2 regions of the Fontibacillus forbon genome follow, and region 1 is predicted to be linked to the other one. Evidence: a T-box and tRNA genes for the amino acid it is inferred to sense, from the RefSeq annotation. Region 1 holds a T-box; the other holds one or more tRNA genes.
The links. A T-box is a leader RNA that pairs with one kind of tRNA and senses whether it is charged. The one in region 1 lies ahead of trpS (tryptophan--tRNA ligase), so its partner is inferred to be a tRNA-Trp.
Positions count from the first base shown of each region.

Region 2: it encodes a tRNA-Trp, which carries the amino acid that the T-box ahead of trpS (tryptophan--tRNA ligase) is inferred to sense. The anticodon was not compared.

Region 1 is NZ_JBKGFV010000005.1:475,221-478,855, reverse strand. It holds gene ACLB09_RS20965 (outer membrane lipoprotein-sorting protein) at 1-643, opposite strand, end outside; T-box leader at 808-1,108, shown strand; gene trpS (tryptophan--tRNA ligase) at 1,255-2,262, shown strand; gene ACLB09_RS20955 (hypothetical protein) at 2,509-2,772, opposite strand; gene ACLB09_RS20950 (TetR/AcrR family transcriptional regulator) at 2,864-3,463, opposite strand; gene ACLB09_RS20945 (hypothetical protein) at 3,567-3,635, shown strand, end outside.
Region 2 is NZ_JBKGFV010000006.1:313,982-317,616, reverse strand. It holds partial or broken rRNA gene ACLB09_RS22720 (23S ribosomal RNA) at 1-13, shown strand, start outside; tRNA gene ACLB09_RS22715 (tRNA-Asn) at 79-154, shown strand; tRNA gene ACLB09_RS22710 (tRNA-Ser) at 159-250, shown strand; tRNA gene ACLB09_RS22705 (tRNA-Glu) at 287-361, shown strand; tRNA gene ACLB09_RS22700 (tRNA-Val) at 423-498, shown strand; tRNA gene ACLB09_RS22695 (tRNA-Met) at 522-595, shown strand; tRNA gene ACLB09_RS22690 (tRNA-Asp) at 628-704, shown strand; tRNA gene ACLB09_RS22685 (tRNA-Phe) at 791-866, shown strand; tRNA gene ACLB09_RS22680 (tRNA-Thr) at 890-965, shown strand; tRNA gene ACLB09_RS22675 (tRNA-Tyr) at 971-1,055, shown strand; tRNA gene ACLB09_RS22670 (tRNA-Trp) at 1,063-1,136, shown strand; tRNA gene ACLB09_RS22665 (tRNA-His) at 1,165-1,240, shown strand; tRNA gene ACLB09_RS22660 (tRNA-Gln) at 1,263-1,337, shown strand; tRNA gene ACLB09_RS22655 (tRNA-Gly) at 1,344-1,418, shown strand; tRNA gene ACLB09_RS22650 (tRNA-Cys) at 1,430-1,503, shown strand; tRNA gene ACLB09_RS22645 (tRNA-Leu) at 1,515-1,600, shown strand; tRNA gene ACLB09_RS22640 (tRNA-Arg) at 1,613-1,689, shown strand; tRNA gene ACLB09_RS22635 (tRNA-Leu) at 1,724-1,803, shown strand; one part of gene ACLB09_RS22630 (IS3 family transposase) at 2,062-2,933, opposite strand; one part of gene ACLB09_RS22630 (IS3 family transposase) at 2,933-3,170, opposite strand; gene ACLB09_RS22625 (BlaI/MecI/CopY family transcriptional regulator) at 3,490-3,635, shown strand, end outside.

The DNA.
Region 1 (3,635 bases):
CATCCTGGGCCGCCGTATCCAGATTATGCTGCATATCGAAAGATTTATTATCGAACTTGGTGTTAAAATCAAATTTGTCGAATTTGACCTCGACGACTACCTTAGCCTGAGAATCCGAAACCTGCACCTGTTTTGGCGCATAGTTATCTTTTGCCAGCCAGATTTTCTGACGCACGAGCGCATGCGTATTATAATTGGCCGCAACTTCAAATACATAGCTGTCCTTGTCGCTCACGAATTGACGGGAGCCGTCGCTCAAAATGCTTCGTACCAATGTTTGATAAAGGTATACCTGGCCCTGATTTTCCGGCCAATCGCTCTGGAAGCGGAAGCTTTTGTTCAGGCTTGGAGTCAGAACGTATACGCCCTGCTCATTGCGGAGAACGATCTGGGTCACGTCCTTCTCGGCATTGGTAAGCGCGATCCGGTAAAAGGACGGATTTTGATACCAGACCTCGACTTTGTACTCCTGGGGCTTCTCACCTGTATACAACGTCATGATGCCGGAGCCCTGATAGCTTTCCAATTTGGTAACCACTTTGTCCAAATCCTTGACGACGCCGGCGGCATCCTTTTTCCCGCATGCGGCCAGTACGATGCTTAACACGATCAAAATAGTCAGCATCTTTGCGATCCGACGCATGAGATCATCCCCTCTGCAGTTTGATTTCCTAAACTGATACATGTCTATGAGGGAACTTGGCCGATTATGCAGACGAGTTCCGGCTTGGCCGAAAGAGACTTCTCTTACGGTTTCATTTTACGTTGACCTTGCGCGGCTGTAGAAGTAATATAAATCTATATTTGTGAACAACTGTGATGAAGGGTAAGTAGACAGACATGCAGGGATTTCAGAGAGCCGGTGGCCGCTGTGAACCGGTATTCCGCGTTTGATCGAATGGCCTTCGGAGTTGCTTTGCCGAACTGTCCGCCCAGGACAAAGTAGGTATAGCCGGGATTCCCGCCGTTATCAAGGGACAGGTATCGAGAATATCGGGATTTCATAATAGTTCAGGTTCATTCTCCGTACCGGTCGAGACGGCCCTTCCCCCCATTACAGAGGCGGAACGGTCAATTAAGGTGGTACCACGATAACTTCGTCCTTATGCGGACGGAGTTTTTTTTATTTTTTCAAGGAGGTGATGGCCGTGGAAGATGGCTGGTGGTGGCGCAGCTCGATTCGCTGTTCAGTTCCCGTTTACAATGACCTGTTCTCTTCGGAGAATCGGGTTCTCAATTTAAGGAGGAAATCAAATGAACCAGAAACACAAAGAGCGGATGCTTACGGGCGACCGCGTGACCGGAAAACTTCATCTCGGCCATTACGTCGGCAGTTTGCAAAACCGCGTGATACTGCAAAACAAGTATGACTCTTATATTCTTCTCGCCGATGTTCAGGCGCTGACAACCCATTTTGACAGACCGGACTCTATCCGGGAGCATTTGCGCGAGGTGGCCCTCGACTATTTGGCGGTTGGGATCGATCCTAATCAGGCTACGATATTCGTCCAATCCATGGTTCCGGAAATCGCCGAACTGACCGTTTTCTTCTCTATGTTCGTCACGGTAAATGCACTGCGCCACAACCCTACGATCAAATCCGAGTCGAAAGGCAACAGCCTCGACGAACTGTATTACGGTTTTCTAGGCTATCCTGTAAGCCAGGCGGCCGACATTACTTTCTGCAAAGCCTCGATTGTCCCTGTAGGCGAAGATCAACTCCCTCATCTGGAGCTTGCCCGGAAAGTCGTGCGCCGGTTCAATGAGCTGTACCGGCCCGTATTTCCCGAACCGCAAGCGCTGATCAGCGAAACGCCGCGGCTGGTTGGCACCGACGGCAACGCGAAGATGAGCAAAAGCCTCGGCAACGCCATAGAACTGGACATTACGCCGGAACAATTGTCCCATAAAATCCGCCGGGCGGTCACAGACCCGGCCCGGGTCCGAAGACATGATCCCGGACATCCAGAGGTGTGTACGATTTTTGCATACCACAAAGTATTCGAGCCTTCGGAAGCCCCGGAAATCCAGGAAGCCTGCGAACGCGGATCGATCGGTTGCACCGAATGCAAACTTCGCCTCGCGGCCTCGCTCAACACGCTGCTTGAGCCGATGCGCGAACGGCGCTCCCGTTATGCGGGCAACCCTCGCGACCTCGACGAGATCCTCATGGAGGGGACGAGACGGGCCCGGGAGATTGCGCGGGAAACCTTGTCCGAGGTGCGCGAAGCGATGGGACTGGACTATTTCCGAAGCACCTGAAGAAGATTAACAGGATTTCATGCAGCTAATTTCCATACTAAATGGCTCATGATAGATAATAACTGTAAAACCTACAGTTATATCTTCCGTTTCAGGCCGATATCTGCAAAAATCTCGTATTTAGCTGGAGGTTTTCCAGTTAATTCACAAAAAGAGCTTCAACTCCCGAATTAACTGTAGGTAATACAGTTATTTGTAATCAAAAACGGTTGGGCAAATTGTTCATTGCGCCAACCGTTTTTTTGATTACCGCCGTCTTCTCCTCCGTCTCGGTCTTCTCTCCAGCAGCAGGATCGCCAGCAAATCGAACAGTACCAGAGGTAAAATAATCGGAGCAAAGGTCGCGTGGGCCTTGCTGCCTTTGCTATGAACCGCGTCGGTCTTGAGATACAGCCTGCCGTTTCCTACTTTCACGATCTTACCGTAGAAGACTGCTCCGGTTTTTGTCTTGATCCGAACCGGCTTACCCAGATACTTCCGGGCCAGATTTCCACGTGCCGTCGCCGTCAAAAATCCCTCACCTCCTCTAGGTCATGACACAGTATACGTGCCAAACTCCAAGAAAGATTGGGCAGGTGTCCCGGCTCATCGGGACGTCTCACTATTTTTCTGCCGGAAAATGGCTTATGGAATCCAGATAGCTTTCCAGCACCCGGGTGACCCGCTCTTTGTCCAGTCGCTGCGGATCGAGCAAAGCATGCATGGCCAGGCCGTCCACCAACGCGTACAGCATCTCCGCCTCCATGTCCATCCGAGCTCCCTGCTTTAATAGCCCAGCTTGGTCTAGATGAGCAAGAATAATCTTAACCATGCTAAATATCCCGTCATGTTGAGCATCGAAGCTATCCCGCTTATGGCTGTAATAGGCCGTGAATACAAACCATACCTCCATTTCCGCCCTTGTTTGGTCATCGGTCGGTACGATTTCCAACAGCATGCCAAGTACTTTGTCCTTGGCAGGAATATCCTGAGCCGCTATAGACGCGATACGTTGCCCTGCCCTCTCCTTCACCAGGTTCATAGCGTAAGCCAAGAGGCTCTCCTGGGAAGGAAAGTCATGCCTCAGCGCGCCTAGCGACAAGCCGGCTTCTTTGGCGATGTTCCGCACGGTGGCTCCTTCCATACCCTCGTTTACAATGACCCGCCATGTAGCTTCCGCGATATTTTGTTTTCTTTGTTCATGATCTACTTGTTTTGGCATATGTCCAGTGTATCAGAAAAAAAACGTGATGGACATTTTTTTAATACAAATGTATTATATAAAAACAAAACCATCAAATTTTATTTTTCAAAAAGGAGAGAATATGACTAACGTAGCCTGGATGATTGTTGCCTGCGAAATTGCCTTTTGGGTCGTCATCATTGCCGGTCTG
Region 2 (3,635 bases), on a different contig from region 1:
AGGGCTTATCCAATATCTAAAACACAAATTCTGTTTCGTATCCAGTTTTCAGGTGATCAATCATCTGAAAATGAATATTCCCTGATAGCTCAGTTGGTAGAGCACTCGACTGTTAATCGAGTTGTCACAGGTTCGAGTCCTGTTCGGGGAGCCATTATGGAGAGGTGTCCGAGTTGGCCGAAGGAGCACGATTGGAAATCGTGTAGGCGTCACAAGCGTCTCGAGGGTTCGAATCCCTCTCTCTCCGCCATAATTTTTCTTTAAAATTAACGCTTTATTTCATTGAGGCCCGTTGGTCAAGGGGTTAAGACACCTCCCTTTCACGGAGGTAACAGGGGTTCGAATCCCCTACGGGTCACCATTTAACTTTAGACTTGATTTTAGGCTAACTTTTCTGGTACAATTAAATTTGTCTTTCCCATGGAGGCTTAGCTCAGCTGGGAGAGCATCTGCCTTACAAGCAGAGGGTCGGGGGTTCGATCCCCTCAGCCTCCACCATAATTCAATACCTTTTTTACTGACGCGGGGTGGAGCAGCCCGGTAGCTCGTCGGGCTCATAACCCGAAGGCCGCAGGTTCAAATCCTGCCCCCGCAATTATCCCTTCTAGGGATGAGATTTACCAGTGTGGAGCCGTGGTGTAGAGGCCTAACATGCCTGCCTGTCACGCAGGAGACCGCGGGTTCGAATCCCGTCGGCTCCGCCATTTATTTAAACGAAGGAAACTGTCACTGTAACCACCGCTGATTATAACACCGGGGTAGGTAGAAGGTTCCGAAATCTTTTCGATACGGCTCGGTAGCTCAGTCGGTAGAGCAGAGGACTGAAAATCCTCGTGTCGGCGGTTCGATTCCGTCCCGAGCCACCATTAATTTTTTGAATATGTAATATGCCGTTGTAGCTCAATTGGTAGAGCAACTGACTTGTAATCAGTAGGTTGGGGGTTCAAGTCCTCTCGACGGCACCATGCATGGAGGCTTAGTGAAGTGGCTAAACACGGCAGACTGTAAATCTGCTCTCTACGAGTTCGGTGGTTCGAATCCATCAGCCTCCACCATTTCTTTAGGGGCATAGTTTAAAGGTAGAACAAAGGTCTCCAAAACCTTTGGTGTGGGTTCAATTCCTGCTGCCCCTGCCAGATTTTACGAAAAGAATATTTTATTATGGCGGTCGTGGCGAAGGGGTTAACGCACCGGATTGTGGCTCCGGCATTCGTGGGTTCAAGTCCCATCGATCGCCCCATTTTTAACTAAAAAATCATTGTTGGGGATTAGCCAAGCGGTAAGGCAACGGACTTTGACTCCGTCATCCATAGGTTCGAATCCTATATCCCCAGCCATTTTAAGCGGACGTGGCTCAGCGGTAGAGCATCGCCTTGCCAAGGCGAGGGTCGCGGGTTCGATTCCCGTCGTCCGCTCCATTTTTTTATAAGGCGCCATAGCCAAGTGGTAAGGCACAGCTCTGCAAAAGCTTTATCCCCAGTTCGAGTCTGGGTGGCGCCTCCATTTTCTTTTTTGCGGGAGTGGCGGAATCGGCAGACGCACAGGACTTAAAATCCTGCGGTAGGTGACTATCGTACCAGTTCAAGTCTGGTCTTCCGCACTTTTGATTTATGTCCCCTTAGCTCAGCTGGATAGAGCGTTTGACTACGAATCAAAAGGTCAGGAGTTCGAATCTCTTAGGGGACGCCATTATAACTCGCTTAAAGAAAATAAATATGAATATGCCGGTGTGGCGGAATTGGCAGACGCGCGCGACTCAAAATCGTGAGGGAAACCGTGGGGGTTCGAGTCCCTTCACCGGCATCACACAAAAAGGTTTGTTAATTGCTATTGAAGCAGTTTGCAAACCTGTTTTTTTATGTAAGCATTGGCAGGTCGATCGTTATCATGAAAAAGGGCCGTGAAATGCGAGATTTCTCGAGCATGATGTCAACATCCAGACTCGAATCCGCGATAAGGTATCGTCTGGCCAAGGCGAAGGTCGTAAGTATGAAAGAAAAACTCCAAGCGGTAATGGGACTGCCCCCCGTTTATGAGACAGGAATCAAAACACCTTGCAAGTTAAGCAGCCAGTTGTCGATAATCAATCGGTGACTGGTTGTTTAGTTTTGTTTGAATGCGAATTGAGTTATAGTAAGTAATGTAATCTCGAACGACTTGTTCAACGATTGCCGTCGTTGTACTCGTTAAACCTTCGAGATAGAACGTTTCAGACTTTAGCGTGGAATGAAACGATTCAATGGGGGCATTATCAGCGGGCGTTCCCTTGCGGGACATGCTCATGGTAATGTCTTTTCCCTTAATAGCTTCTTGATATGCCTGCGACGTGTAGACGCTGCCTTGGTCGCTATGGAGTATCGTGCCTGGGAGAGATGGTAACTGATTGAGCGTATCCAGCACAAATGCGGTGTCTTGTTTGTCAGCTATAATGTATGCGACAACCTCTCCGTTAAACAAGTCTAGAATACTTGATAGGTACAACATTTTTCCACCAAACGGCAAATATGTAATGTCTGTAACGAGTTTTTGCATGGGTACATCAGCCTCGAATTGGTGTTTAAGCAAGTGTTCCGCTATGTAAGCTGGCTGCCCTGTAGGTTTGCGTTTCTTGACTTTAACACGACATTGCAGCCCCTCACGCTGCATAATCCTTTGCACACGTTTGTGATTAATTGTATGCTCTTTCCGAAGCAGAGCTGTGATCTTCCAGTATCCATAACGAAATTTATGCTGCATACAAAGCTCGCCAATTTCCTTCACCATCTGATCCTCATGCTTTTTCTCATACTCAGCTTTCCAGCGATAGTAAGTTGCGCGAGAAAGTCCTATCCATCTACATGCTTGAGTCACACTCATTTCCTCACGGATAGACTCGATCCACTCCACTACAATTTTTGGCGATACCTCCTCTCCAGTAAGTTGTACTTTTTTAGCAGATTTACCTGTTGTTTTAAAAACTTGTTCTCGGACTTTAGCATCTCTAATTCTGATGCATACTCGGATCCTTTACCGTAGCTATATTGTTTACCTACGGGCTGCTCTAACCGATTCAATTCGCCACTACGATACCATCTCATCCAAGTTTCCACTTGTGTCTTATTCCGTATGTTTAATTGCTCCATGACTTCTTTCACCGGAACACCAGCCGTTCTCATTTCAATAGCTTTCATCTTAACTTCTATAGGGTAACTCACTCTTGTTGCGAACGTAAAAACACCTCCAAGGTTGTCTCCATATCTTACGACATGGTTGCATTCTCTTGAAGGTGTTTTAATTTGTCTCACGTTATGGGGTCAGTCCCAATTGAGCTTGGGGTTTTTCATCTCTAGGGGATATATGGCGGGCGGCGTCTTTATGCATAACGCTTAGAAGTAAATGTCCGGTCATTGGAAATTTCCGGAATAATTCATGTTGACTTAATCAAACTATTGCAGTAGTATGTAAATCAAGAACAAACTATTGTAGTAGTCTAGAGAAAGGAGGGGTTCCATGTCGATCAAGTTGTTTGATTCCGAATTGAAGGTCATGGATGTGTTATGGAGAGCAGGGGATCAGACTGCAAAACAAATTTCGGATATTTTGAAGGATGAGATTGGCTGGAATATGAACACGACGTATACGATCATCAAGAAATG